One region of the Virgibacillus sp. genome, then DNA from elsewhere that is predicted to be linked to it. Evidence: predicted binding sites of a transcription regulator. Region 1 holds the regulator's gene; the other holds the start of a gene.
What was found. Region 1 encodes LexA, which represses DNA repair genes until DNA is damaged. Its sites were predicted from a motif close to CGAACATATGTTCG; they were not measured.
Positions count from the first base shown of each region.

Region 1 (12,120 bases):
AAGTAATCGGTATTCGTGGTAAAGCTGAAGGATCCTTACGTGATTTTCAAATTATTTATCAGCATGTTGATCTATTAAAGAACGGTAAGGTGAACTTTGAAGCTATTAAGCAAGCAATGAATAAAAAAACAAAAGTAATTGGCATACAACGCTCCAAGGGATATGATGATAGGCCTTCATTTACGATAACAGAGATGGAGGAAATGGTGAACTTTGTGAAGTCCATTCTTCCTGAAGTCATCGTGTTTGTTGATAATTGTTACGGCGAATTCGTCGAAGAGATGGAACCACTACATGTAGGAGCGGATGTTATTGCTGGGTCTTTAATTAAAAATCCCGGTGGCGGTATTGTTCGAGCGGGAGGCTATATTGTTGGAAAAGAATCACTTATTCACCAATGCGCCAACCGTCTAACTGCACCAGGACTTGGAAAAGAGACTGGCGCAACATTTCACATGCTACAAGAAATGTTTCAAGGCTTTTTCCTCGCTCCTCATGTAGTTGGTGAAGCTCTTAAGGGAGCTGTTTTTACTTCAAGACTAATGGAATTGGCCGGCTACACAACATCGCCACATTATAAAGCAGAGCGTACAGATTTGATTCAATCGGTAACATTTCACAATAGAGAAAACATGATTATGTTTTGCCAAGCGATTCAAGAACATTCACCAGTAAATGCTTATGTGAAACCATTTCCAAGCAAAATGCCTGGGTATGAGGACGAAGTAATTATGGCAGCAGGAACGTTTATCCAAGGGGCAAGTATTGAGTTGTCTGCTGATGGCCCGCTACGCCCCCCTTATGTAGCGTTTATTCAAGGTGGGCTAACGTATGCCCATGTAAAGATAGCCATTACAGAATCGTTAGAGAAGCTCAGTAATATGACTTTAAATAAATAGTCGTTCAAATTTATCTTTGTGCGATTGATAACTAAACAATATTAATAATGAATCATACCGCTTCACCTTCAATAACGGGTGAAGCGATTAAGGTTTAGGATGGAAGAAAAAAAGAATCGTAGCATGTAAATTTTAAAAAATGCTTTCGTTAGTGTTAGAAAACCTTACATGATATTGACATGTTAGATTACATGACATATAATGAAAAAGTATTATGAATTAGGGGGTCATGAATTGAATGATAAAGATCGTCGTTCCATGCCTCTATTTGCAATCGGCATTGTAATGAAGCTTACCGAATTAACAGCTAGGCAAATAAGGTATTATGAAGAGCACAGTTTAATTCATCCAGAAAGAACCACTGGAAATCAGCGATTATTTTCGTTTAATGATGTTGATCGACTGCTTGAGATTAAAGATTATTTGGATAAGGGGCTAAATATTGCCGGCATTAAACTACTGTTGAATGAAGATGAAACGAAACAAGTTTCACAACTAAAAATGACTGAATCCTCTCAGATATCTGACAAGGAGTTGCGGAGGATTCTAAGGCAAGAATTAAATGAGCCAAGCGCTCATAAAAAAGCTAATTTGCGTCAGGGAGACCTTGCTAGGTTTTTTAGCCGTTAAACGTATCCTTATGCTAAAGTTACCCGTTATGTATCTTGCGCTATAGCTATATAAGTTTTTTAGTATAAGTAAACGAAGGCTTCACCGTAAAATTTGGCGATAAGCCAAGTTTTTATAAAAAGTAACTTTACAATTTGGTTCGTTTAGGGAAACAAATGGATATTAGTACGTGATGTAATAAAACGAACCAATCAATTAAAAATGTGAAATGTTGGAATGTTATAAATTTTATTAAATTTCACTAGGCAAGGGAAACATTGAATTGGTGGTGTGTAGTTATGAATTTCATATACGTTATTACTATCTATTTGTTTTCCTATTCAAATAAATAAAATTGAAATAGGAGGACAAAGTATGGGAAGCACTTATACAAGAGAAGATGTAGTAAAACGCATTAAGGAGGAAAACGTCCGTTTTATCCGTTTGCAGTTTACGGATATGTTGGGGACCATTAAAAACGTGGAGATTCCACTTAGTCAATTAGGTAAGGCTTTAGATAATAAGATGATGTTTGACGGCTCTTCCATTGAAGGATTTGTACGCATTGAGGAGTCTGATATGTATTTGTACCCAGACTTGGATACGTTTGTTGTTTTTCCTTGGACATCAGAAAAAGGAAAAGTAGCTCGCTTTATTTGTGATATTTACAAAACGGATGGGACTCCTTTCGAAGGTGATCCACGTTACAATTTAAAACGAAATTTAAAGAAAATGGAAGAGTTAGGTTTTGATGCTTTTAATATTGGGACTGAACCTGAATTTTTCCTCTTTAAGCTAGATGAAAAAGGCGATCCCTCTATGGAATTAAACGATCACGGAGGCTATTTTGATCTTGCACCAACAGACTTAGGGGAGAACTGCCGTAGAGACATCGTTCTTGAATTAGAAGAAATGGGTTTTGAAATTGAAGCTTCCCACCACGAAGTTGCTCCTGGTCAACATGAAATTGATTTTAAATATTCAGATGCGGTAAAGCATGCAGATGATATTCAAACGTTTAAATTGGTTGTAAAAACAATTGCCCGTAAGCATAATTTGCACGCAACCTTCATGCCGAAACCATTATTTGGAGTGAATGGCTCCGGCATGCACGTGAATATGTCGTTATTTAAAAATGGAGAAAATGCATTTTATGATAAAGACGGTGATATGGGGTTAAGTAAGACGGCTTTTCAATTTATTTCGGGTATTATTAAACATGCTGGTAGCTTCACAGCGATTACAAACCCAACCGTTAATTCCTATAAACGTCTAGTTCCTGGTTATGAAGCTCCTAGTTATATTGCTTGGTCTGGTGCAAATCGAAGTTGTCTCATGCGGATTCCAAATTCTCGTGGTATTAGCACGCGTGTAGAAGCTCGTAGTGTGGATCCATCAGCAAATCCATATTTAGCACTTGCCTCTTTACTAGCAGCTGGCTTAGACGGTATCGAAAATGAAATGACTCCGCCACCAGCAGTTGATCGTAATATTTATGTGATGTCTAAAGAAGAACGTGAAGAAAATGGTGTTCACGATTTACCTAGCACCTTAGCGGACGCATTAGAAGAATTAAAGAAAAGTGAAGTTATTGTAAATTCCTTAGGTGAACACCTTTTCGAACACTTTGTTGAAGCAAAGGAAATCGAATGGGAAATGTTTAAAACACAAGTACACCCGTGGGAAAGAGAGCAATATTTAAGAACTTATTAATAGCGGAAGCCCTTGGCACTATTGGTGTTGAGGGTTTTTTGGTGTATCAAATCATAGCTTGTTGGTCTCTGGGTGAATGCCCAGAGATTGCCCAGAAAAAGAGAATCATTCATCTAGAAAATACTCATATGATCCTCAAAGTCATTCATACCTTTTTCTTTTATTTTATTATATATGTGTGCATTTTTAATAGTTACCTACTTTATTTTTAACTTACAAATGCGTGGTCTAACTCCACCGTCTAAAGACGGTGTCCGCTTTTAGCCTTACCTTTTTTGTCCATACGAAGTGAAGAGGTGAAAGTATGGATGGATATAGAAAAATAGTCATGCTGTGTAGAATATCAAGTATCATGTCATATGGGTGACAAAGTATAGATATAAGGTTTTGGGCGGTCACATAGCGGTGAGAGTGCGTGATTTGATAAGACAAAGTTGTGAAGCCAGAGGGATTACCATATTGCAAAGAAGTGTTGGGAAAGACCACATTCATTTATTATTATCTTGTCCTCCAAGTATTGCTCCAAGTAAAATATTAGTATCTAAAAGGAAGATCATCGAGATTATTGCAGGATGAGTTTCCAGAACTCAAAAAGAGATATTGGGGGCAGCACCTGTGGGCAAGAGGATATTTTTGTGCCACCGTAGGAACGGTAACGGAAGAAATAATAAGAAATTATGTAGCAAATCAATTCAATGAAGATAAGGACGAAATATTTAGGATAGAAGAATGAGTTTAGTCTAGCTTTGAGGATGCTTCAGCTAAGGCCTTTGAGAAAGGAAAGTGGTACAAGGTGCAACAGGTCGAGCCAAACAAAGTACTTCTTCAAGAAATTTATTTTTAGGTGCACAAAAGAGATTTACAAGGGCACCCTAATAAATTAATGAATATACATGTTGACTTTATTGGTAGACGAGTAGAATCTATTCACGATGGTCATCTCCTTTTTTATAATCAACCTTCTTGGACGGATATATATGTTGTTGGCCATCTAAACAAAGGGGAAGGTTTTCCGACCATTGTTAACAAATTAAAAGTCGGTAATGGCTAACAGTATAAGGTCAAAAATAGTAAAGGCGCAATTTATTATGTTACAGCAAGTAATAAATACGTTAGAGTAGAATAGTAAAAAAAGTTACTCGTATCAGTAATAACCTAACTGTTAAATTCATTCTATTAACCATGTAAATATTGACATAGCGAAAACGAAGGTAGGGGACATATTTCTTTAAGATGTCGTTTCCTAAAATAAGAAAGGGGAGCATTATTTGAAAATTTTATTAAACATTGATGCACAACAATAGTTGGGAGTACTTTTTACTCTATAGAATATCACTATAATTCGGATATTTCTAGGATACTAACAAGCTTAGCAAGGACGGTGGAAGGGTTTTCTTCTTAGCACATATCTCTCTTTCAAAATGTGGTTTTTTGCTTGTCTAAGTATGTACGCTTTCGCTTAAAGCGTGCTAATCTTTACATGTACATGAATAATTACAACTTGACATGATGACCTATACTCGCATAGATTTGGTAGCCAAAAGCCAGCTACTACAAGTGCTGGCCTATCAGTTGTAATATACACTGGGAATCAAAAATGCGTACGGTAAATGAACGTTTTTGTACATACTTAAAAATTAGCATTTATAGTAGCAGAACAAAAATAGATTATGCACGTTTAGATTGAATTGAATCAAAAAAATAGTTAGGTTACGATGGTAAGTACATAAAGTGAATTTTGTAGTGATTATTTTATGTAATGAAAAGACGCTTTATTTTAATGCTCATTTTACGATAAGGTGTAAAACGAGAAAATTTATTAATTTTATCATATTATAGAAATAAAGGAGGTGTAAGGAGTGAAAAAATATATAATCACGTTTCATATGACAGATGGTACTGAAGTTGTTACAGAGGAGGAGCGAGAAAGTAAAAATGATTTTTTCTTTAGTTTAAAGCGCTATGATTCTAATTGGTACAAAAGTAAAAATACAATAATAAATTTAGACAACGTAAACAGCATTATCTTGAAAGCGCAATCAGATGGGGTGCTGAAAACTGGTAATGAAGAAAAAGAATTACGAAATGTTGTATGGTGACGAAGCATATTAGTGCTTCGTTTCTTTGTTTCATAGAGTCTTAATGGGAGATTTATATCAACTTTATTTGTATTTATCTATGTTGAGGCACCTGCTAAACTTTGGTAGTGTACATTTTGTCTGCATCATTAATAAGAATAAATGCAAGTAACAATCATATATATAAAATAGAAGATAAAGAAAGGAGACAATTATGTTCACACAATATAAATATTGGAAACCTTATATAAGTCCGTATGATCCATGTAAACCCAGTAAAGTGAAAAGTTATGCTACTCCACCTCAATTATATATGGGGTTTCAACCATATGGATTAAAACAATTTAACACTCCAAAAGAAGCACTCTATCATGGTACACTTTGGCCTCAATTATATAGTCCTTATCCAAACCCTCATAAAGGAGACGAACAAGGTGAATAAGCAAATGCCTCCCGAATATTATCGGCTGCTCGAAGAAATTCAAGCAAACGATTTTGTCCTAGTTGATTTAAACCTTTATTTAGATACCCATCCTAACGATTTTGAAGCTATTCAACAATTTAATAATTTATCAAAGGAAACGATGCAATTAAAAATGGACTTTGAAAAGAAATTTGGACCACTTATGCATTTTGGAAAAAGTTTTTCTGACTATCCATGGAATTGGAAAGATACCCCTTGGCCATGGCAAGTTTAAAATTATATATCATATCATTTTGGATAGGAGGAAGCCAAGATGTGGTATTATGAAAAAAAGCTACAATACCCAGTAAAGGTCAGTACTTGTAATCCAATGTTGGCAAAATTTCTCGTTGAACAATATGGAGGAGCAGAGGGAGAACTTGCTGCTGCACTTCGTTATTTAAACCAACGTTACACTATACCAGATAAAGTAGTAGGACTTTTAAATGACATTGGAACTGAAGAATTTGCGCATCTGGAAATGATTGCAACGATGATTTATAAATTAACGAAAGATGCAACTCCCGAACAATTAAAGCAGGCTGGTCTTGGTGAACATTTTGTTAATCACGATAGAGCGTTGTTCTACCATAATGCAGCAGGCGCTCCATTCACTGCCACTTATATCCAGGCAAAAGGAGATCCTATTGCCGATTTGTATGAAGATATTGCTGCGGAAGAAAAGGCGCGGGCGACATATCAATGGATTATTGATATGTCCGATGATCCTGATTTAAACGATAGCTTGAAATTTTTAAGGGAAAGAGAAATTATACATTCACAACGTTTTAGAGAGGCTGTAGAAATTTTAAAAGAGGAAAGAGATCAAAAAAAAATATTTTAGTTAATATTTCCTATAAACACGGTAAAGGGCGAATAGTTACTTTACTTATTGTAAAATAAGACGGTTTCGCATTCTATACCTTGTTTAAAATATTATCAAGAAAGGGGAGCGCTGGAAGGTGACACACGACGAAGTATAGGTGGGTTGCGCATACTTTTATACCGAGTGGAAAAATATGCTACTACACTTCGGATGATCCTTGTGATTTCCATACAAAGTAAAACCTAAATATAACGCAAGAAACCAGATTCGAGTGAACTACAGATTTCTGTGTATCCAGTTTTGTAAGCCGGAGTATGGCAATACGTATTGACTCTGGAATCGTTCCATAGTTTATACTTACAAACATAGTAACTATAGATAAAGGAGTAGTTGTACAATGTTCACATATGATGTAGCAATAATTGGTGCAGGAGCAGGTGGTCTAAACACCGCTATGGAAGCAATTAGTATGGGAAAAAAAGTTGTATTAGTTGACAAATATAAGCCAGGTGGAGAATGTACTTGGGCGGGTTGTATTCCAAGTAAAGCACTTATTCAACTTGCTGATGAAATTCATGCGGCGAAAAAATATGCCAACATTGAAGTAGACGGGAAGCAAATAATGAGTAAAGTTCGTCAATTAATAGAAAAAGCGCATCAAGCGGAGGCAGTAGAGCAATTACAAGCTGCAGGTATTGAATATATTCAAGGTGATGCGAAAATTAACGATCAACACAGCATACGTGTAGCTCATGAAACCATTACTGCTGAAAAAATAGTTATTGCCACTGGATCAAGAGCTCTTATTCCTTCTATTAAAGGAATTAATCAGGTTAACTATTTAACAAATGAGAACGTCTTTCAACTTGAAGATTTACCAAACAATCTAATCGTTGTAGGGGGTGGCCCTATTGGTGTTGAATTAACGCAAGCTTTTCAACGTTTAGGAGTGCAAGTAAAACTAGTTGAAATGGCTGACCGTATTTTATTTAGAGAGGAAAAAGGCTTAGCACAACAGCTCCAGGGTACGTTGGAAGAGGAAGGGGTGCAACTGTATACATCCGCGAAGGCGCTTGAAGTAAAACAAGCAAATTGTACTACAACCCTAACTATAGATAGGAACGATGTACTTGAACATATTGAAGCAGAACAGATATTGTTTGCCTTAGGTAGAAAGCCGAATATAGAAAAAATTGGTTTAGATGATCTGGGGATTCGCTATACTAACAAGGGCATTGAAGTTAATGAATATAATGAAACTTCAGTTCGCAACATTTATGCTGTAGGAGATGTGGTTGGTCCTTATTTATTTTCTCATATGGCTGGATTTCAAGCTAAACAGGCAATGCGACATGCATTTTTAGAAATGCATACCCCAATAGAGCAACACCCAGCTTGGTGCACCTTCACACATCCAGAACTGGCTAGAACAGGGATGACTGAAAATGAAGCAAGGGAGAAATTTCAAGACAAGTTTAATGTTTATACAGTAAGCTATTCTGAATTAGATAGGGCTGTTGTTGATCAAAAGACAACCGGAGAAGCCAAAATAATTTGTGATCAAGATGGATTTATAATTGGAGCAAGTATTTTAGGGGAAAGAGCCTGTGAGTTATTGGGCGAATTGCAACTTATGAAAACATTCCATATTCCCTTCCATAAACTAAAGGATACAATTCATCCATATCCGTCTTATAGTGAAATTCTGACACAATTAAGCAACGCAGCTGTTGAATAATTAAAATAAAAGTGTTTTTAATACCATATGTTATCCTCAAGTCTTGAATAAACGAATTCAAGCAGGCACCTTTTATATTACTAGAGTAAAAGACTTGTGTTCATTACAGGTCTTTTTCAATTTCTTCTTCTTTTTTGTCTTGTTAAGTAGCGTTCCGTCTGTTGATAAATTTAGAATTGTAACGTATTCTGTAGTATGTTAGATAACATCTACAGATAGTAGAGGTACCTTATGCTAGTCGCTTTTAAAGACAAAACAAAGGAGATTTTAACATATGGCTGAGAAATATTTTAAAACAGGAGACATAGCCAAATTTCATGGAGTGTCTAGTGATACAGTGCGCTATTACGATAAAGAGAATTTAGTTACTCCTTCTGTTGTTAAAGATAATAAATATAGGTATTATTCTTTGAATGACGCTTTGAAGTTTAGTAATGTAACTTGGTTGCGTGAATTAGGTGTACCTTTAAAAACAATTAAGAACTGGCTTGATTATAAAGATTTGACAGATGTATCGAAATTTAACGAGAATTATTTAGAGACATTATTGCTAGAGAGAGAGTTATTAGATAAAAAAATCTATTTTTTACAAGAGTTAAATAGAAGGCTAGCCTCTTTTCAAACAAAACCAAATATGTGGGAAGTGGTTAAGGATAATTATATATTTACCTGTGATGGATTTAACTTTACAGCTGATGATAAAGGCTTCAATATTAATGAATCCAATCTGTATGACTCCCAAGAAGATGTTTTTTGGAATAAGACTTCGATGATTGTTTATCAAAACAACTTAAGAGATTTTCATCATCCTAAAAAAGGAGAAGTATATTGCTCTAACATTATTTCTAGTATCGATCAAGATATCAAAAAAATTAGTTTTCCAACAGCACTTCGTTATAATTTTGTCGGGAATCCTTTTTCTGATATGAGAAAGATGCAAGAAATATTGAATGAAGCAAAGGAACATGCCATTACACATCAGTTGCGTCTAGAAGAATACTGCTATTCATTGTTTTATCTATCACAAATTAAGGAAAAGAGCCCCGTTTACTATGTGCATATTTATTGTCCTGTCTATTATACGGGGGAATGATGACAAAACAAAATTCATAGTAACCCAATATTTATACACAAAAAAAACTGCCAACTGGCAGTTTTTTAGTGTATATGTCGATACAATCCAATAACCTTCCCTAAAATGGTTACATTATCGTATATAAGCGGCTCCATGGTTGCATTTTCTGGTTGTAATCGTATATGATCTTTTTCTTTAAAAAAACGTTTTACGGTTGCTTCATTATCTGCTGTCATTGCAACAACAATTTCGCTATTTTGTGCTGTGTTTTGCTGTTTAACGATTACCATATCTCCATCTAAAATTCCAGCTTCAATCATACTCTCTCCTTCAATTACTAAAACAAATAGACTATCATCAGGATTAGCCGTATTTGCAGGAAGCGGAATATATTCTTCAATATTTTCTACAGCTGTTATGGGCAAGCCTGCTGTTACTTTCCCGATAACAGGCGCATAAAGTGCTTCTTCTTTTGGAATAGGATTCTCTTCTTCCAAATGTAAGATCTCAATTGCTCTTGGCTTTGTAGGGTCACGTCTAATATAGCCTTTGTCTTCAATTCTAGCTAAATGCCCGTGAACAGTCGAGCTAGACGCTAAACCCACAGCCTTGGCAATTTCTCTTACAGATGGTGGATACCCTTTTTGCATTACTTCATCTTTTATATAGTCTAATATCATTTGTTGCCTTTTGGAAAGTTTAGTCATGAATCTATCACCTCGCGCATAATATTAATTAACCTTAGTTTACCATTAGATAAAACTTCGCGCAAACATTCGTTCGAAAAATACTTGACAAGATCACGCGTTCGGTTATAATAGGGGTAGAAAGCGAACAAAAGTTCTATATTGTATAAGGAGGGCTATTAGATGTTTCAAAAACTGACCAAAACAGACGCATTCTATCTTGTAGCTTTTGCATTAACATTAGGTTTCTTATATTATTCTATTATAATGAGTTAATATGATAGAAGGAGTAAACATTGTGAAGGCAGTTGTATATTGTAGGGTAAGTACTGACAAAGAAACTCAAGAAACATCATTAATAAGACAGAAACAGGAATTGGTTAAACTGGCAGCTGAATATCAACTTACTGTGGTAGCGTGTATACAAGAGCAAGAGAGCGGATATAGTATTGATCGAGATGGGATATTTAAGATGTTAGAGATTTTTTCTCAAAAAAGGGCAGATTGTTTATTGATTCAAGACGAGACTCGTTTAGGTAGGGGGAATACAAAAATTGCCCTTTTTCACCAGCTGCTGAAATTACATATTCCTATTTATACAAGCTTTCATGGAGGGAAGTTAGAGTTATCGGAAGCAGATTCCATGGTGTTGCAGATCGTTGGGATTGTGGAGGAGTATCAACGCAAAATACATAATATAAAGATAAAAAGAGGGATGAAGCAGGCAATTGCAAAAGGATATGATCCCACCTTAAATCTTTCGAATAGAAATGAAGCTCCAGGAAGGCAAAGATTAGAATTTCCTGTTGAAGAAGTCATTAATTTACGACAAAATGGTCTGACGTTTAAAGAAATTGCTGATACATTAAATGGTCTAGGTTACAATGTATCAAAGGCTACTGTTCATAGACGCTATCAAGAATATGAAAGCAAACAAAAATAAAGGTATTCTCAGGAGGACAAGTTCTTTGCCCTTCTCTTTTTTATATGGTACTGTAAAGGAATCATGTTGATAAGCACACCTGTTTTATATCAATGACATCTATTGTACAATGAAAGAGAGTGCAATTTTGTCACCGAAAACTTATGATTTAACAGAATAAAAATATACGCATGAGGGAGGGTAGATGGATGCTCTCAAAAGGTAAGATCGAACGTATTAATGAGCTTGCAAGAAAATCCAAAGTGGACGGACTAACTATTTCTGAACAAAACGAACAAAAAAAATTACGCCAGGAATACTTACAGGGTGTAAGAAAATCTTTTAAAAATCAGTTTAAAACAATGAAAGTAGTTGATCCAGAGGGAAATGATGTAACACCGAAAAAAGTAAAAGATTTACAAAAAAAGCATAACAAGAAGTAGCAATACCTATTTTGTTATAAGTGCATGATTTCACTTGTAGCAAAGTAGGTTTCATTATAGAATGAATATAGGCATAATTATGAAAGGAGTTTACACTGAAATGGCAAATACAATTGAGCAACAATCTATTAATACAATCCGTACATTGTCTATTGACGCTATTGAACATGCAAATTCTGGGCACCCAGGTCTACCAATGGGGGCAGCGCCAATGGCTTATACGTTATGGACCGAATTTATGAACCATAATCCTAAAAATTCAAAATGGTTTAATCGTGATCGATTTATTTTATCGGCAGGCCATGGGTCTATGTTATTATACAGTTTACTACATTTATCAGGTTATCAAGTATCTATGGATGATTTAAAATCCTTTCGACAGTGGGGATCTAAGACTCCTGGACATCCTGAAGTTCATCATACGGATGGAGTAGAAGCAACTACTGGACCTTTAGGACAAGGTATTGGTATGGCTGTCGGTATGGCAATGGCAGAAGCACATTTGGCTGCTAAATATAATCAAGAAAATATTGCGGTTGTAGACCACTTTACATATGCAATAGTGAGCGATGGCGATCTAATGGAAGGTATCTCTCATGAGGCGGCGTCTTTAGCAGGACATCTGGGATTAAGTAAATTGATAGCACTTTATGATTCTAATGATATTT
Region 1 covers NZ_JABXHF010000091.1:224-12,343, forward strand. The annotation lists partial or broken gene HLX49_RS15440 (methionine gamma-lyase family protein) at 1-899, shown strand, start outside; gene HLX49_RS15445 (MerR family transcriptional regulator) at 1,158-1,529, shown strand; gene glnA (type I glutamate--ammonia ligase) at 1,884-3,221, shown strand; partial or broken gene tnpA (IS200/IS605 family transposase) at 3,564-3,954, shown strand; gene HLX49_RS17160 (hypothetical protein) at 4,066-4,272, shown strand; gene HLX49_RS15465 (hypothetical protein) at 5,081-5,320, shown strand; gene HLX49_RS15470 (spore coat associated protein CotJA) at 5,514-5,741, shown strand; gene HLX49_RS15475 (spore coat protein CotJB) at 5,746-5,997, shown strand; gene HLX49_RS15480 (manganese catalase family protein) at 6,037-6,606, shown strand; gene HLX49_RS15485 (dihydrolipoyl dehydrogenase family protein) at 6,986-8,326, shown strand; gene HLX49_RS15490 (MerR family transcriptional regulator) at 8,601-9,419, shown strand; gene lexA (transcriptional repressor LexA) at 9,485-10,108, opposite strand; gene HLX49_RS15500 (YneB family resolvase-like protein) at 10,386-11,030, shown strand; gene HLX49_RS15505 (DUF896 domain-containing protein) at 11,219-11,452, shown strand; gene tkt (transketolase) at 11,553-12,120, shown strand, end outside.

Region 2 (20,386 bases), on a different contig from region 1:
GCTTTCAGTTCAAGTATGACATCTCGAAGTTCAGCTGCTTTTTCAAAATCCAATGCTTTGGCAGCTTCCTTCATTTCTTTTTCCATATTCGCTATTACTTTTTCTTTATCCTGCTTTGCTAGCTTCGTAACACTTTTCGTTTTACTTTCGTACGTTTCTTGGTCTTCAGCAGCAACAGTTGCTCGAATTACATCTCGTACGTCTTTCTTAATCGTCGTAGGAGTAATACCATACTTTTCGTTATAAGCAATCTGCTTTGCACGCCGACGATACGTCTCATCAATGGCTATTTGCATCGACTTCGTAATTTTATTTGCATACATAATAACCATGCCATTTTCATTACGCGCTGCCCGCCCCATCGTTTGGATAAGGGACCTTTCTGAACGTAAAAATCCCTCCTTATCCGCATCTAAAATTGTCACTAAAGATACTTCTGGAATATCAAGACCTTCACGTAATAAATTTATTCCAACGAGAACATCATATTTACCAACACGTAAATCACGAATTAATTCAATCCGCTCCAATGTTTTAATCTCTGAATGCAAGTAAGCAACTTTTATACCAAGTTCTTTTAAATAATCGGTTAGATCTTCAGACATTTTTTTCGTTAACGTAGTGACTAGCACACGTTCGTTTTTCTCGGAACGTTTATGAATTTCCCCGATTAAGTCATCAATTTGTCCTTCAATTGGTCTTACTTCTACTTCTGGATCCAAGAGACCTGTTGGTCGAATGATTTGTTCTGTCATTGTTGGCGAATGTTCTTGTTCGTATGGTCCTGGTGTGGCAGAAACATAAACGAGTTGGTTCGTAGCTTTTTCAAATTCTTCAAAACGCAACGGGCGGTTATCTAGCGCTGACGGCAATCTGAATCCATGATCTACAAGTACTTGTTTTCGCGCTTGGTCCCCGTTAAACATGCCACGAATTTGTGGGAGTGTGACATGTGATTCATCAATCATAACTAGAAAATCATCAGGAAAGAAATCAAGCAATGTATATGGTGTCGCACCTGCTTCACGCAAAGTAAGATGGCGTGAATAATTTTCAATGCCTGAACAGAAGCCCATTTCATGCATCATTTCCAGATCGTAATTCGTCCGTTGTTCTAAACGTTGTGCTTCTAGTAATTTCCCTTGATCGCGTAACTCTTTTAAACGCTCTGCTAATTCCTTTTCAATATTTTTAATAGCAAGCTTCAATTTCTCCTCTCGTGTTACGAAGTGAGAGGCTGGGAAAATAGCAATATGCTCTCGATCGCCAATAATCTCCCCGGTCAATGCATCTACTTCACGAATGCGGTCGACTTCATCACCAAAGAATTCGACGCGTATACAGTGTTCCTCTCTAGAAGCTGGAATTATCTCCACAGAGTCACCACGTACTCGAAACGTCCCGCGTTGGAAGTTAATATCATTGCGAGCATATTGAATGTCTACAAGTTCACGTAATAGTTGATCTCGATCCTTTTCCATTCCTGTCCGAATAGAGAGTACTTGACTTTTATATTCTTCTGGAGAACCTAATCCATAAATACAGGAAACACTCGCAACAATTAAAACATCTCGTCGCTCAAACAATGCTGATGTAGCAGAGTGCCTTAGTTTATCAATTTCATCATTTATACTCGCATCTTTTTCAATGAATGTATCCGTGGATGGTACGTAAGCTTCAGGTTGATAGTAATCGTAGTAGCTAACAAAATATTCCACAGCATTATTAGGAAAGAATTCTTTAAACTCACTATATAGTTGACCGGCTAAAGTTTTATTATGCGCAATCACTAAAGTTGGCCGATTGATCTCGTTAATTACATTCGACATAGTAAAAGTTTTACCAGTTCCTGTTGCGCCTAAAAGTGTTTGGTGCCTTTTTCCTGCCTTAATATGTTCAACAATTTCTTTAATTGCTTGTGGTTGGTCACCTTTTGGTTCATATTTGGCAACTAGCTCAAATTGATTTTCCACTAGCTTCTCCTCCGATCCGTCCATAACTAGTATTCATTTTATCATAAACCTTACATATGTTAACAGAAAAACGAACAAATATTCGTTATTGTAATAATTCCCTTTCCTACAAAGGCTAACATATGCTTTATGAATTACTAATCAATAAGTATGTTTAAGCTTCATATCGTATTTTAGCGCCGCGCTTTACGACTTCCAAACAAAACGCTTGTAAACAGACTTCTTACCACCTATCGAAAAAATACACGGTAGGGAAACGCAACACAGACTTCATTAATAATAAATAGATGCATGATCTGTTCTTTCAAATGAAACCTTGGTAAAATACCATTTTTTACTTACTGCCGAGATGTAATAATTGTTTCATATAATCTTAGAAAGCCTTCGTTTTTCTTGTACGCTAAATCAAGAAAATCATATACTTTCCTCTAGTGAAAAAAACATGCAGATGGGCAGACATCCTCTCCGCATGCTTCAAACACCTTTACTCTATTCCTGAAAAGCTTACCTATTATTGCAGCTAATTCATATAGTTGCTTCTCTTATTTGTTTGGCTCCATCTATGGGGATAATTTTACCCCATCTTATATGTAGGAGATACTACTCCCCCCCCTGTGTTTTGATTCTTCTGTAATCCGTTTCATAATAGATGCTACAGAATCTAGCTCCATGTTTTCAAAATAGTTATGCATCTGTTGATACAGTTGTTGTTGCTTGTAATCATTTGAAAAAAAATCCATTATTTGCTTGCCAATTGGTTTATTTTTATCAATTACTTGTACTAAACCTAAACGTGTTAATTCCTGTAAATTAATTCTTTCCTGGCCTGGTAAAGCGCTGTATATAAACAGTGGTTTCCGCTTCATAAGACATTCGCTAACGGTTACACCACCAGGCTTCGTTATAACAGCATCTACACGCTCATACAGTTGATTCATTGTTTGCTTAGAATGCAAATAGCGTAATGGCGTTATGTGACAACTTTTTTTAGAGTAAAGTTTTTGATATAGCTGCTCATTTTGTCCGCATAAAACATAAAAATGTGCTCGAGAAGATAAATTCAATTCATTTAGCAAACATTCCAAATCTCCCGTCCCTAAACTACCGCCAGCTATTAGTATTTGCAGTTCCTCTTTTTGATTTTGATTGCTATTCGTATAATAAAAATATGGGTGAACGGGGATGCCAGTAACAAATATACTACTTTCCTGTACACCACACTGTATTAAATATTGTTTCATGGAAAGTGTCGGAACGAAATGATAGTCAATTCCCTTTGTCCCCCATAAAGCATTTATAAAAAAATCTGTATACACATTTACTGTAATAGCTTCTATCTTTCTTTGTTGCTTTAAAACACTTGCCATATTGGAAGGTAAAGCATGTGTAAAAAACAGTATATTTGCTCCAGCTTGCTGTACCACCTTTTGTAGTATTGGACGAAACAAAGTTTCATAATGCCATTGTCTGCTTCTTTTTTTAGTCCCTTGTTTATAAACTAAAAACGAGTATAAACGATCATATCCTTCCGGAAAATATTTTATCCAAGTTAAATACGTAGAAGAAACTAACTTTTCTATACTTTTATACCCATAACTAAGTATGTCCACCTTTTCATACCGATGATTTGGATAAATGCTTTTGTACTCAGCAATTAGTGCATCTGCTACATGGTGATGCCCGCTTGGAATTTGTAAAAACGGAAGAAATAATGCTTCTGATGGTTGCATCTGCCTCATTTGTTTCATCCTATCGTTTTAAAGTGAGTTATTTTCATCTATCGCAAAGACTCTACTGTCTAGGCTTGAAAATGAATGCGGAAAGATTAAAAAGCAAAAATTTTTCATTAACAGCGATTTCCGTATTTCATTAATAACTTCCCTTTTGACATAAATAAATAAACAGGTTTTATTGATTTTTTCCCAGCTAAAAAACTAATCGGGAATAATGTTATTTTCTTGAAAATACGATAAAATTTATTTTGCAAGGCTTTCTCTTCAAACCCTAATTTCTTTCCACCTTTTGATAAATTAGTAATTCCAATAATCCCTTTTACTCTTTCCTGTTCCACGTGGTTTTCAATATATGTTGCTAAACTTGGCATTGCTTGTTTTACACTATGATAGATGATAACGGCTCGTTTCATGTCATTCGACTGTTTTGAGAATTTTTTAAGTAATTTAACATTATGCAAATGTATCTTCACTAACAAATCACCCTTTTCTATTACGGTCCCATCAGAAAGAACCATTTTAGCGCCTTTATATTTCGTTAATCGAGCTCGTAATAGCGTCCTTTTTTGGTTTGGGCCAACAATATATGTTAACCTAGAGCAAGTAAAATAAATTGGGTCGATACTTCCCCAAAAATACAGAAAGCAGGTGCGCATAAACATGAGCCACTCAACTCCAACACTTTTTTATATTAGCTTGCAACATTTTTTCAATATTATTACCCATCGACAAAAAGGCTCTAAAATTAAGGGAACGCTAATCTTTAATAATGAGAGATATACACCTCATGAGTGCTGACACCCTCTCTAACACTTGTTCAGTTAACATCTTAAAATAGGCGTTTTACAGCACTTATTTGAAGTGAAAAGCAAGCAACCAGAAAAACCTGACTTATCCCAACATTAACAAAGGAAATAAGACAGGTTCATGCGTAGCTATTTGGTTCATTCATTTCGATTAAACGTTAAACAAAAGATTAAAATTTGATAAATTATCCTTCTCCATTACTTACATTAAGATGCTCATGATCGTGTGGGGTAGAGACAAATAATAGTCCTAAACCATGATGGTCCCCCTCATACCATGCCCCTTGTAGTAATTCTATTTCTCCTTCTCGATTAATGATTTCCAATTTAAAAAAAGCTCCACTTGTTTGCAAGGCGTGATAAAACGATTCAGGTTGACTCACTTTCTTCCCGTTTACTTTAGTGATCAACGTACCTACATGAATCCCTAACCGATCAGCTGGAGAATCCGGAAGTACAGCAAGCACTTTTAACGCTCGATCCGTTGATTGAAAATACCCTGGTTTATTTTGTTCGTTAATACGAAAGCGATAGTTTATCCATTCTCTTCCCAAAATTGCACATAATACCGCTATAAATGAAAACAAAGAATAATATATACTACCTACTGCAAGCGCAGCCACTAGGAAACTTAATAACAATGTAGATCGTGCTAGCTTTTTAGCAGCAAATGAAGGGTGTTGCGCACGTACAATATGATCAAAACCGAGAATAAAAGGAGTAAGTACAAGACCGTATGTCTCCCCATTTAACGTAAAATAAGGCCAAAAATCCGCAAACGGAGTTAGTGAACCTGTTGGGACAAGTGAAAAAAACGGAATTACTGTCAGCTTTTTTAAATGATGCTGTCCGACCCATATCCCCCGTTTACTAAGTGTCAGTTCTGGATAGGTTACATCGTTTCTGGAGCTAAATAATAAGATACTCTCGGCAAGTAATAGCAGAGCTAATAAACTAACTAAACCCGAAAGATGAACATCTGTATGTATATGAAAAGGAAGTATTGTCTCTATATTTATCCATTCAGGTACAAACATGAGGACTAAGTAGGTTATTCCTAAAATATAGCTTGCCGAAAGTAAGTTAATTCTTCCCGTTATACTAATGAGTATAGTTATCAAACCAAATAACAATATAACAGGATATGTAAGTGTAACACCCACACCTAGTGTAAACGCAGAAAGTAACAATCCTACTATAATAGACAGCCAAAACGTATTTTTCCATTCTGAAGACAAATTGTAAATTTTTATACCGAAGTCTTCTCTTTCCCGTTTTATCCGCTTCATTCCAGTAACAATAATTAGAATAAAAATCCAGTAAAATAACGGGTTTAAAAACATTTTCCCTATCCCTTTAACGATTTCTAATAAGCCTGATTCTAACAAGTTTATCACCCCAATAATCAAAGTCGCTTTCTTACAACTTATTATTATCTACATCGAGCTAGGTGTCCTAATATATGTTTTGCGTTTATCCTGGATAGAAGCTGCCAGACTCTCCATTCAAGAATTTGGAATGCTTGAGGCTAAGTAAACTCAGTAGCAAGTAACAGCACCTACACCAATTTTTTTAAGTGACCTTTAGGTCATAGCCTTTGATACGAACAATCCCGGGAGGGATGAATGTACCCAGCTTGACTTTATGTATGCTTCGTATATCAGGCAACAGCGCTTTATAACAATAGTTTTTTATTTCTACATCCATATGAGACTATTTTAGGAAAATCCGCGAGCAAATACTCGCGGACATGATTTCTCATTGCTTACAAATTACTTATAAACTTCTTCTATTGCTTTATCTAATTGTTTATCATCTTTCCCATTACGAATACTTTTAATGATTTGGGTTTCAATCAGCTTAGCTGTCTGCGCATCAATTTCACCAGATGTAGGCAAATCATTATCTTGTTGAAAAGAAGTTACTGCTTGTTTTGTTGCTGCACTAAAGTAGCCATCTGTACGCCCAGGATCGTAATCTAAACCTTGAAGCATAATTTGGATATTTTTAATTTTATCTCCAGTTTGGTCTTCCTTTAACGGCTCTTCAATTTCGACAGGGCTTGTATAGTAATATTCAGGTTGTTTTTGATTAATAGTAGGTTGGACACCTTTTTCATGTATCCATTTCCCATTTGGTGACAACCATTTAAAGAAAGTAAGTTTAATAGTACTTTCATCCCCTAAAGGAACGGCTTGCTGAATCGTTCCTTTACCAAAACTTGGTTGCCCAACCACGTCATAGCCCATTTCTTTCATAGCTGCAGCTAATATTTCCGATGCTGAAGCACTTCCTTCATCTATAATGACACTGATCGGGTACTTTTTCTTTTCCTTTAAATCAGAATGATATGGTGTTTTGTTACCTTTTTGGTCTTCCACTTGTAGGTAAGGCATATCTTCTGGAACAAATTGTTTTAAAATATCTTCAATAACATTTAACAGTCCACCAGGATTCCCTCGAACGTCAATCACTAATCCTTCAATACCACTATCTTCCATTTTTGTCAGCTGTTCTTTGAACTCCTGAGCTGTGCGTTCCGAAAAATTCGTCACTTCTAAAATACCTGTTTTTTTGCCGTCTACATTCTTCGTTTTACTGTATACCGTTTCCTGAGGAATAGTATCTCTTACTATTGTCACTTTAAAAGGTTCCTCAACTCCAGCCCGACGGATTGTTAGTTCCACTTTGGTTCCTTTTTCTCCTCGTATCTTAGCGACAGATTCATTTTGACTTAAGCCTTCGAGGCTTTTCCCGTCAACTTTGAGAACTTGATCATTTGGCCGTAATCCTGCTTTTTCAGCTGGAGAGTCCTTCACCGGAGCTACTATGCTTAATACATCGTCTACTTTATTTACCTCTGCTCCTATCCCTTCAAATGAAGACTCAATTTGCTCATTAAATTTCTTCATTGTTTCTGCATCCATATAGGAACTGTATGGATCTTCCAAAGTAGAAAGCATGCCCTGAATCGCACCTTCTGTTAACTGCTTATCATCAACTTCTTCTAAGTAGTTTTCTTTAATTAATCGAAAAGCTTGATCCACTTTTTCCATATCTTGGGTTGGTACTTCATTGGCAGCCGTTTCACCACCTAATTTCATTGACTGTTCTGTAGGTGGAGTTGTTTTCTGAGCTAGCTTCACTCCCGTGTAACCTCCAGCCAGACCAATAACTAAAGCTAATATAAAAAGTAGTACAATATGTAGCTTTCTTAATTTCATCCTTTCACCTCAACTCATTAAACATAGGAATCTCACTTGTTCAAGCTTCATACCAATTGTCATTTAGTAATAAACAAGAGTTAATATTCTCTTGTTATCATAACATATGCAATTCAAAAAATAATTACCATCGTTCCTATTCCGTTTTGGAGAGAATTTTTTAACTTTCTTCTCAATACATTTATAATTCATGTCATCCGTGGGATAGGTAAATCCCAAGAGGCTGAGTGAAACCATCCAATCATTGCAGCTTCTCTTTATGATGTCATTATACATGTTATCAGCAAAAAAGGCATCAATCGAATTAGAAATTGATTGATGCCTTTTGGATTAAAATTAATTTAAAACTGTCATTGGATCAATGGAATTACTTTTAGAACCATTCCAACCACCGCGATGAACTTCAAAATGCAAATGTGGTCCTGTAGACTGGCCAGTATTTCCACTAGCACCAATAACTTGGCCAGCACTTACAGTTTGACCTTGACTCACTCCGATACTATTTAAATGAGCATATAAGGTTGTATAAGATTGTCCATTTATATTATGTGACACTAAAATAACATTTCCATAACCTGACATCCCAGCTTGAGAAGCAGAATTAGTCATAATAACAACTCCAGATGCTGCCGAACGAACTGGCGTACCTATTGGTGCACCGAAATCTGTACCATGATGCATTGATCCCCAGCGAGTGCCGTAATGAGAGGTGATTGGCGCAGAGATAGGATACATCATATCTCCCCCCATATTTTGCTCAGGTGCTGGCGCTGGTGCTGAACCACCACTTGAATTTGAACTTGAGCCAGAGCTATTATTAGCAGAAGATGGATGATTGGACTTAGATTGCTTCGCTTCTTGTTTTGCTTGTTGCTCTGCTTTTTCTTTAGCTAGCTGCTCTAATTCACTCTTTTGTGATTGAGCAAGCTGTTTTGCTTTTTCCGCTGCTTCAGCCTGTTGTGCCAAAATTTCTTGTTCTTCCTCTACACTTACTTTGTATGCTTCCAATTCTTTGTGTTCTTCTTCCAAGCTCGCCATTAGTGTTTCTTTTTTCGACAATTGTTTATCTAACTGTCCTTTCAAGGCAACTAAATCCTGTTTTTGAGCTTGCAAGGATTGTTTTCGCTCTTCCACTTCAGACTTTTTATTTTCTACGTCTACTTTATTTTTTTCCACAGCTATTTTATCCGCTTCATGCTGTTCCATAATCGATTTATCTTGATCCATAATCGTGTTTACAGCAGATGACCGACTAATAAAATCACCAAAACTTTTCGATCCTAAAATAACTTCTATGTATTTCATAGAGCCACCATTTTGCTGAATGTTACGCAGACGATCCTTTAATAATCCTTCTCGTTTAGCAATACGTTCTTTTAGTATAGTAATCTCTTTCTTGAGCTTTTGAATTTGTTTTCCCAATTCCTTTATTTGTTGATTGGTGTTACTTATCTCTGTTTCTTTCGTTGTTATTTGCTCTAACGTTTTTTGTAGATCTGTATCAATCGAATGAATTTCTTTTTCAACAGAACCTTGTTTATCTAGGTTTTTATTAATCTTTTTATCTGTTTTATCTGTGTCACGCTGTAACTTACCTTGTTTTTCTTCAAGTTGTTTTTGTTGTTGTTGCAATGCATCAATTTTTTTATTTAAATCTGCCGTCGATTCTGCAGATATGGAAGTCGTTGATAATGTGATGGTAGAAGCTGCAACAATGGTTGATAATAGGACTGGAAACTTTCTCATTGGTTTGTTCACCTTTCCCTCTGTTTTTGTTATGTTCTACATAGAGAGAGATGTCAAAGGACATCTCTGGCATATGCATGTTCATGTTGACATTAAAATTATTCCGTTAGACTTTTAGGAATTTCCTAACACTCATCACACTTCCCCAAACACCTATAGCTGCACCAATTGCTAAAATAATTCCCGATAACTGGAAAGCAAAAGGAGTATAAGGTAAAAGTTCGATAAAATTATACGTCGTTTGCTTACTTAAGATATCTTCCACGTAATAATACCCTGTAAGCACAATAATAATTGGTATAATTGAACCCATTACACCCAGTAATAATCCTTCCACGAAGAATGGCCACCTAATAAAACCATTGGTCGCACCAACTAGTTTCATAATGCCAATCTCTTTACTTCTAGCCATAATTGTGATTTTAATCGTGTTTGAGATTAAGAATATAGCCGTAAATACTAATCCAATTATTAACACTAATCCAATCGTTCTTGCATACTTGTTAAAGTCAAATAACTTTTCCACAACTTCTTGCCCATAAACGACATCTTCTACAGCTGACATCTGTTTAATTTCTTCAGCTATAGCTGATGTATCTTCAGGCTGTTTTGCCTTCACAATATAAACATGGTTCAATGGATTGTCCTGTTCAAACATTTCCCAAGCTTGTCCATCCTCTCCCATGCTTTTGATTAATTTATTTAATTCATCATCTTTGGAAGAAAAAACAGCAGAATCGATGTTTTCTAATTTATTGATGGACTCTCCTAAAGCTTGAATATCTTCCTGTGATGCAGTTTGTTCAATCATGACATCAAGTTGGACATCTCTTTCTATGTTATCTGCCATTTCGTTTAAGTTCAGCATTAAAGCTAAAAAAGCAGCAACTAAAATCAATGTCGTTGTCACAGCTGCAATCGAGGCCATTGTCATCCAGCCATTACGCCGGATGTTTTTAAATCCTTCACGTATATGTCGCATAAGTATTCTAACCTTCATAGCCGTATTCACCTCGATGTTCATCTCTAACAATTAATCCGTCCTCAATTGCAACAACACGGTTTTTAAAAGTATTAACAATCTCTTTACTATGTGTAGCCATAATGACTGTTGTTCCACGGTCATTGATTTCCTGCAATACTTTCATAATTCCCCATGAAGTATCTGGGTCTAAGTTACCTGTTGGTTCATCAGCAATAACAATTTTAGGATAGTTCACAATAGCTCGTGCAATCGATACACGTTGTTGCTCACCTCCTGATAATTCATGAGGGAGAAATCTAGCTTTGTTTTTCAAGCCGACTAAATCTAGTACTTCCATTACACGTGTTCGAATTAGTGAGGGATGGGACTCGATTACTTCCATCGCAAAAGCTACGTTTTCATAGACTGTCAGTTTAGACAACAATTTAAAATCCTGATAAACGACCCCAACATTTCTCCGAAGTAAGGGCACTTTCTTTTCTTTTAATTCATTAACATTCATTTCATTTACATAAACCGTTCCTTTTGTTGGCTTTACTTCTCGGAAAATTAGCCGGATAAATGTGGACTTACCTGCACCACTCGGACCAACTATGTATACAAATTCACCACGGTCAATATTTATATTTATTCCATTTAGTGCCGAAACACCATTATCATACGTTTTATATACATCTTTCATTTGTATCATTCATTAATCACCTTTATTTTTTAATTGTAGTGTGCCACGTTACGCATATTGCACATCTTCAAACAGTAAAGGAACCTTTTATCATTATGAGACAATAGTATCACATAAGTAGCATAACTGAAGGTTTCTAACCAATTCGGATATTTAAGCGTGGGTCTTTCTCACTCCCCCTTTTTGCGCACAACCCACTTTTGAAGATAGTGACTCAAGCACGTTTAAAAATCGAGTTAAGATAACCACTCATAGATGTTGTGAGGAGTGTGTCTACATAATTATAACATCTTTCCGCACAATTTTTAGACACAAAATTATTACATTTGTATTTCAAAGTGAGGTTAATGTGAAACAAATTGTCATATTATAGAAAATCAAGAGACTATTGGACTATTTATAGGAGTAGATATAATTACCAATCTCGAATATGTCGTAAATGGAAAGAAGCAATTGCCTGGAAGGAGAGCTCTTCACATATTTGGAAGATTTAAAGACTTGTTTAAGTAACTTCACTTATATAAACGCAAAAATTAGTAATTCTTTATAACAGGCCAAACAAGAAAAAACAGTAGCAATTGTAAAAGGCTACTGTTTTTTCTTGTTTTAAGGTGTAGCAACTCGTCGTGGATAATTGTGAACTTCAGCGACTTTTCATTTTGGTGAAAGCCTTTGTTTTTCTTATACAATAAACCCAAAAATACTATAGTTATCTATAGTGGAACATAAAAAGCTTACTTGTTATTTTGTCAAGTAAGCTTTGTTTTAATTCTCATTATTTCTTTTCTGCTAACCAATCAGCAAGCAATTGAACATCATCGCCTTTAGCCATTCCTGCAGGCATACTTCCTTTTCCATTTTTAATAATGTCTGCAATTTCATCTGAGGAATACTTTGATCCTACATCTGTCAAAGCAGGGGCATTGCCGCCAGATAAGTCTGCACCGTGGCAGCTTAAACAATTATCCTGGTAGACTTCTTCAGCAGCAGTAGCATCTACACTACCGCTATTTTCCTCTGTTTTTGCATCGTCCTTATCAGCTGGTTCTTCGGAAGCATTTTCATCATCGCCGCCCCCACATGCGCCCAGCACTAATACAGTGCCAAACAGCATTGCTAATAACCATTTTTTCATGATTCTAATCCCCCTAACTATGTTATTAATCATACATCAATTCTATTATAACCAATGACTACTGTTTTAAAACTCTTTCTGTTTCCAAATATTACTACAAAAAAGGCGCTAAAGGTTGATAGGTCAACTTACACAGCCAATTATGACGAATTTATGAAAAATTATTATTGGTTTAATTCACCTGTTGTCTTAGATAAGCATCAATAAACGAATCAATTTCTCCATCCATAACGGCTTGCGTATTACCAACTTCTACATTTGTGCGATGATCTTTCACCATAGAATATGGATGAAAGACGTAAGAACGAATTTGACTTCCCCAACCAATTTCCATTTGGTCACCACGAATCTCAGCTAATTCCTGCTTTTGTTTTTCAATTTCAAGTTGATATAATTTTGACTTTAACATTTTCATAGCTGCTTCCCGGTTTTTAATTTGCGACCGTTCATTTTGACAAGTCACAATAATGTTTGTCGGTACGTGGGTAATACGCACAGCAGAATCCGTTGTATTTACATGTTGGCCACCTGCACCGCTAGCACGGTACGTATCGATTTTTATATCCTCAGACTTTACTTCGATATCTACATCATCCGTCATTTCTGGCGTCACTTCACACGAAACAAACGACGTATGTCTTCTGCCAGATGAATCAAACGGTGATATGCGTACAAGGCGATGTACGCCTTTTTCTGCTTTTAAATAACCATAAGCATTATGTCCTTTAATGAGCAATGTAACACTTTTAATCCCTGCTTCATCACCTGGTAAATAATTTAACGTCTCGACTTGAAATTTCTTTCTCTCTGACCAGCGCTGATACATTCGTAACAGCATGCTTCCCCAGTCTTGAGATTCCGTGCCACCTGCACCAGGGTGTAATTCCAAGATAGCATTATTGGCATCATATGGTTCGCTCAAAAGAATTTGTAATTCAAAATCATTGAATTGTTGTCGTAAAGAAGTTAATTGCTGAATTAATTCTTCTAATAACTCTTGATCATTCTCTTCTTTTACAAGTTCATAAGAAACTTCTAAATTATCAAGCTGTTGCTCAAGCTGAGAAAAACTATTGACATATGTTTTTAAATGGTTCATTTCATTGATGACGCCTTGAGCTTTTTCTTGTTCATCCCAAAATTCAGGAGCAGTCATTTGTAGCTCTAATTCTTGAATACGTTCTGTCTTTGCCTCTAAGTCAAAGAGACCCCCTAAAATCGTTGATGCGGCCATTCATCTTATCTAAATCGTTTCTAATATCTACTAGTTCCAATTCAATCACCTCTATGTAATTATTGTTGCCAAAGCGTCAGGAAAGCACTCCGTTTTTGGAGTGCTTCTTCCTTTTTATTTCCCATGGCAATTTTTATATTTTTTCCCACTACCACATGGGCATGGATCATTTCGACCTACATTGTTCTGTTTGACAAATGGTTTACGTGTTTTTTTCTTTTCTTCTTGACCGCCAGAAACAGCTTGCGTATTTTTCACAACTTCCTGGCGTTGAAGGTTATCACGAATTTGAGCTTTCATGATATACTTCGCTACTTCCTCTTCAATACTTTGAATCATTGACTCAAACATAGCGAAGCCCTCTAGTTGATATTCCCGAAGTGGATCGTTTTGGCCATATGCACGTAAATGAATTCCCTGGCGTAACTGGTCCATTTGATCAATATGGTCCATCCATTTTGTATCGACAGTACGAAGGAGAATCACTTTTTCAAACTCTCGCATTTGTTCTTCTGTTAATTCTTGTTCTTTTTCGTCATAACGTGCTTTTACTTTTTCCATGATCCATTCGGTTATTTCTTCTTGATCTTTTCCTTTAAGATCATCTTCAGAGATGTCATGAGGTTCAAGCAAGTTACCTGTTACATAATCTACAATTGCTTTATAATCCCACTTATCTTCATCATCGTCTTGGGTATGTGTTGTAACAACACGTTCCAATGCAGACAAAATCATATTTTCAATAATTTCGCGTAAATTGCCCTCTGCATCAATCACTTCAAAACGCTGTTTATAAATAATTTCACGTTGTTCACGTAAAACATCGTCATAGGAAAGAACCGTCTTACGCGCATCAAAGTTATTTCCTTCCACTCGTTTTTGTGCTGATTCTACTGCACGGGAAACCATTTTACTTTCAATTGGTTGCGAATCTTCCATTCCTAAACGCTCCATCATGGCACGGAGATTATCAGACCCAAATCGACGCATCAATTCATCTTCCATGGAAAGGTAAAATTGCGATACACCTGGATCTCCTTGACGTCCAGAACGTCCACGTAGCTGATTATCAATACGCCTAGATTCATGACGTTCCGTTCCTATAACAGCAAGTCCACCTAATCCCACAACACCTTCGCCTAATTTAATATCTGTTCCTCGACCAGCCATGTTAGTTGCAATTGTAACGGCACCACGCTGCCCAGCATTTTCGATGATTTCCGCTTCACGAAAGTGATTCTTTGCATTCAACACTTCATGCTTAATGCCTGCTTTTTTTAGCATCTTTGAAATGAGTTCAGAAGTTTCGACGGCAACCGTACCGACGAGAACGGGTTGGCCTTTTTGGTGGCGTTCTTTAATATCTTCAACGACAGCACGAAATTTTCCTTCCATTGTCTTATAAATTAAATCAGGCTTATCATCTCGAATAATGGGCTTGTTTGTCGGGATGGCAATAACATCCATATTGTATATATTTCTAAACTCTTCTTCTTCCGTCTTAGCTGTACCTGTCATTCCAGCAAGTTTATTGTACATACGGAAAAAGTTTTGAAACGTAATCGATGCCAATGTCATACTTTCATTTTGGATTTGTAAACCTTCTTTTGCTTCTATTGCTTGATGTAACCCATCACTATAGCGACGACCTTTCATGAGACGACCAGTAAATTGGTCGACAATAACGACTTCCCCATCTTCTACAACGTAATCATCGTCACGGTGCATGGAGATATGTGCTTTTAAAGCTTGGTTAATATGATGTGTTAACGAAACATGATTCAAGTCGAATAAATTATCAATAGAGAAATAACGTTCTGCTTTATTAATCCCTTCTTCTGTCAACTGAACGCCTTTCGTTTTTTCATCGTAAGAATAGTCATCTTTTGCCAATGTTGAAACAAATGCATTTGCCTGTTGATATAAACTTGCGGATTTTTTAGCAGAGCCTGATATAATTAATGGCGTTCTTGCTTCATCAATTAAAATAGAGTCCACCTCGTCAATAATTGCATAATTCAACGGACGTTGTACCATCTGCTCTTTATACAAAACCATGTTATCACGTAAGTAATCGAATCCATATTCGTTGTTCGTACCGTACGTAATATCTTGGTTATAAGCCTCTCGTTTTTGCTCTTTTGTAAGTCCATTTCCGTTAAGTCCAACTGTTAAACCGAGGAATTCATAAAGTTCACCCATCTCTTTTGCGTCACGACTTGCTAAATAATCGTTTACTGTAATTATATGGACACCTTTTCCAGCTATGGCATTTAAATATGCAGGCATCGTGGAAGCTAATGTTTTACCTTCCCCTGTTTTCATTTCTGCAATATTTCCTTCATGTAAGGCGATTGCTCCCATTAACTGGGTTTGAAACGGACGCATACCTAAAACGCGTTTTGCAGCCTCTCGCACAACTGCATATGCTTCTACTAGCAATTCGTCTAGCGTTTCTCCGTTTTGATATCTTGTTTTAAATTCTTCTGTTTTTTGTTGCAATTGCTCATCAGATAATTTTTCCATTTCCGGTTCTAACGCTTCAATTTGATCGACAGTCTTTTGAAGTTTTTTCAATTGTCGTTGCGTTCCATCACCAAAAATTTTCTGTAAAATACTTGCCATTTACGCAGCACCTCAATATTTATCAAAAATAACAAATTTCTTGAATCCCCTATATCTTAACATGTAGCATACTTATTGGATAATTGGAGATGTGTATTGTTAATACTAGTTTTAATATTTTAATCCATTATTTATCATAACACTTTCTAAAGATAGATGACAACTTGTAGCATGAAATCACACCTAGCAATGTCTTTCTAAACAAAGTGATTACATCCTAAAACTTGTACACACATAAATGAAAAAAGAACAGGTTAGACGGACATATGCTTTTTAATTTCTCAACCAATGGAAGATATACATCCATGTCAGAGGCCGTAAATATGTATTTTCATTATTTTAGCACTTCAATTTTTACCAGTTTCATTTATGCTTAAACGTTCAGAACTGTTTCGCCCCTCTCTTAGAAAAATTTAGCTTGTCGCCAAGTCTTATAGCGGAAGTCGTAGTTTTTCCTATAGTGTTAAAAAAGCCAATCTAAAAATGGCACTTGGTGTTTCTCTGTTATGAAGTATTGAAACAATTGGTATTAACTACACTTTATTTTGTTCTTCACGATACATTTTAGGGGTCATACCAGTTTCTCGTTTAAACATACTGCAAAATTGGGAGTCATTAGAGAATCCTGCCTCCAAAGCTATATCGGAAATTAACTTCGATGGATCATGAATAAGGCATGCTTTTGCAAATTCCATTCTTTTTAAATACAAATATCGCTGTGGCGTCATGCTAAATTTTTCTTTAAATAAATGTCGAAAATGATCATAACTATATCCAGCAATATTGGCTAAAATTTCATTGGTCAGCTTTTGCTGAAAATATTCTTCCATATAATTACGAACATACTGCATTCTATCATCTGTATGATCCATATACTTTTTAGTTTTACCAATTAACCTCTGTAAATGGATAACGAGCTTTCCTACTAATAAATGAAGCATTTTTGAAAATCCACTTTGTTTTTGTACAAACTCCTCTCTCATCTTAACTAAACAATCTCTAATAACCCAATCCCTGCTGTCTTGAAATACACCATTCTTTTCTAGTATTATCTCGTTTTCGGTATAAAAACCAATATACAGTACGTCAGCATCAACAAAATGTATTTCATCATGATTGGTATTAGGAGAAATAAGGGCAAAATTATTCTCATAAAAAGTATACTCCGTTGAATCGATTTCTGTTTTACCACTTGCAAAATAATAGACTAACTCACAACAATTATGGTTATGACTAGGTATATATTGTCCCTTTTTACGTTTAGAAAAAAACAAAAAATCCAATGTATCCAATCGACCACTCCTCGTATAGTATACTTAACCGAATTATATAATAATGCAACCGAATAATTATAAATATTTATCATTTTATTTGCTAGCATTATAACATGCTATAGCCAAATAATATAATGAAAGCGTTACTATAGTAACCAACTATTTAGCTTCTATCAAGAGCTTTTTGAAAAGCAATGTTTTTGTCGAGATTTGGTGACATTATGGAAAAAATGAACTAGGAAAGGAGTGTCACTATGAATGTTTTATGGGGACTTGCTGGAATTGCAGTACTCGGTTTACTTGCATGGTCAATATCTATGGATAAAAAAGCAATTAATTATCGCACTGTAATAAGCGCCTTCGCTCTTCAAATTCTTTTCGGCTTCGTCGTTTTAAAATGGGATTGGGGACAAAAAATTCTAACAAAGATGGCTGATTTTGTTGAAAAGATTATAGGATCTTCCCAATCAGGAATAGACTTTTTATTTGGAGACCTTCTACCAGATAATGGATTTGTCTTTGCCATTCAAGTACTTCCAGTAATTATTTTCTTTTCTTCTTTGGTATCTGTCTTATACCACTTAAAAGTGATGCAAGGATTTATTAAATTAATTGGTGGTGCATTAATGAAGATACTGAAAACTAGTAAACTTGAATCAACAGCCTCTGCATCAAATATATTTTTAGGTCCGTATGAATCAGCTCTTGTAATTAAACCTTATGTTAAGAGCTTAACAAAGTCGGAACTATTTGCCGTTATGGTTTGTGGAATGGCTACTGTAGCTGGATCTGTATTTGCTGGATATGCGGCACTAGGAATACCAGTGGACTATTTGCTCACAGCTGCACTTATGGCAGCACCTTCCGGATTACTATTTGCCAAAATCATCGTTCCTGAAACTAAAAATAAAGCAGACAAAAAGGCTAATGTTACAACTGAAATTACCACTAAAAATGTTTTTGATGCCGCTGCTACTGGAGCAAGTGACGGTATGAAGCTCGCCTTAACTATTGCAGCCATGCTAATAGCTTTTACATCTTTAATAGCTTTAGTAAATATTTTAATTGACCCTATTGGTAACTTATTAGGCATCCAAGATTTATCTTTAGAATTTCTATTTGGATATTTGTTTTCGCCAATAGCTTTCATCATAGGTATACCATTTGATGAAATTATTGGTGGTGGTTATTTTATTGCTATTAAGTTTACTGTGAATGAATTTGTTGCTTTCACAGAATTTTCAACGGAAATGAGTAGTTTTTCAGATAAATCCGTTGCTATCATTAGCTTTGCACTATGCGGATTTGCAAATATAGCTGGTATTGCGGGCGCTATCGGTGGTTTAGGTGGAATAGCTCCAAACCGAAGAACTGAAATTTCACAACTTGGAGTCCGTGCATTAGCTGCCGCAACATTAGCTAATTTATCAAATGCAGCCATTGCTGGGATGTTTATTGTATAAAATTTAATTTTATTAACAAAAAAGGAGAAAATGATGCAAAACAGATTAATTATTGATACAGATATTGGGAGTGACATTGATGATGCAATGGCTTTAGCACTTGCTATGAAGTCAAAAGAAATAATAATCGAAGGAATTACAACAGTGTATGGCAATGCGGAGCTTAGAGCTAGAATTACAAAAAAATTATTGCAACTAGGAAACCAAAAAAATATTAAAGTATTTGCAGGTGTTAGCCAATCATTACTGTTTAATCGTGATATTTGGATGGCTGGTCACGAAGGAGAGGGTATTCTGACTGAAGATGAGCACATTGAATACGACAGTGGCCATGCAGTCGATTTTATTATTCAAACAATAATGAAAAACCCTGGAGAAATAACACTTATAGCAATTGGTCCGTTAACAAATATTGCCACTGCTATTATTCGTGAACCAAGCATCGTAAAAAACGTAAAAGAAATAATTATAATGGGAGGTGTTACTAGGCTTGGCGACAATTCTCTAACTCTCCCAATAAATGAGCACAATATTAGGTGCGATCCAGAAGCTGCATCCATTGTATTCAGTAGTAAAGCGCCTATTTGTATGGTCGGATTAGATGTAACATATAAAGTGACTTTCACAAAGTTTCATAGAGACCAACTAGAAAATTCGAAAACACCTCTTAATTTAGCACTTGTTAATCAACTGGATCGTTGGTTTGCTTTTATTAAGGAAGATATAACTAAAATGCACGACCCGTTAACCGTTTCTATTGCCATTAATAGAGATATTGTCAAAACAGAAAAAGCGAAAGTTCATGTTGAGTACGATCATCGCCAAATGACTGGAACAACAATTGCCATACCAGACAAAAGTGGTAATGTAGAAATTTGTCTAGATGTGGATAGCCGACGATTTAATAATATTTTATTACGTCGACTATTAGATGAATAAATATATAGCCAAAATAAATGAAAACATGAAGTAACTAGAACGTCACTGTCTTGAAAAAGAGTAAGGAAATATGCAAGCATACGCTACTACTTTGCTTTAGAGTAAGCTTCATTTTTTAAATAAGAGCTTATTCTAAATGCTATTAATATGTAGCTCAAGCCATACAAAAGAGTGGTTCGAGGATGAACCACTCTTTTCAGAGAGGATAATTGGGGGTTTTGGGAGATCACTTATTGCGAGGAAATTTTCACGGAGAAATTTATCGCTTTCGTTCCATCACTCCCTCCTTGTATGTAGCTAATTGTCGATTTAAAACTGCTACAATTTCCACAAGTTGGCTAATCGTTCTCTCATGTTGCTCTATTTTTTGAGTAATATGCTTTAGATAAAGGCTTTTGTCACAATCCAATGGCTCACCTCCTACCCTTACATATTTTATATCACAAAAAGCCTTCATGAAGCGAACAGCCAAAATTAGTTTTTAGGCTTACAAACGACATAATTCTGCAATTTTAGGATAAAATACCTAGTTAATGAGTGGATTTATACCACATTTCATAACATTTT
Region 2 covers NZ_JABXHF010000044.1:9,137-29,522, reverse strand. The annotation lists gene uvrB (excinuclease ABC subunit UvrB) at 1-1,973, opposite strand, end outside; gene HLX49_RS10600 (MGDG synthase family glycosyltransferase) at 2,558-3,712, opposite strand; gene HLX49_RS10595 (YkoP family protein) at 3,820-4,362, opposite strand; gene HLX49_RS10590 (PDZ domain-containing protein) at 4,698-5,900, opposite strand; gene HLX49_RS10585 (S41 family peptidase) at 6,285-7,736, opposite strand; gene HLX49_RS10580 (murein hydrolase activator EnvC family protein) at 8,073-9,482, opposite strand; gene ftsX (permease-like cell division protein FtsX) at 9,589-10,482, opposite strand; gene ftsE (cell division ATP-binding protein FtsE) at 10,472-11,158, opposite strand; gene cccB (cytochrome c551) at 11,925-12,284, opposite strand; one part of gene prfB (peptide chain release factor 2) at 12,457-13,485, opposite strand; one part of gene prfB (peptide chain release factor 2) at 13,487-13,558, opposite strand; gene secA (preprotein translocase subunit SecA) at 13,633-16,143, opposite strand; gene HLX49_RS10550 (helix-turn-helix domain-containing protein) at 16,677-17,435, opposite strand; gene HLX49_RS10545 (NupC/NupG family nucleoside CNT transporter) at 17,672-18,880, shown strand; gene HLX49_RS10540 (nucleoside hydrolase) at 18,911-19,819, shown strand; gene HLX49_RS10535 (hypothetical protein) at 20,079-20,228, opposite strand.
Region 2: a site for LexA is predicted at 2,045-2,058, ahead of uvrB (excinuclease ABC subunit UvrB). Genes of this name have one in related genera too.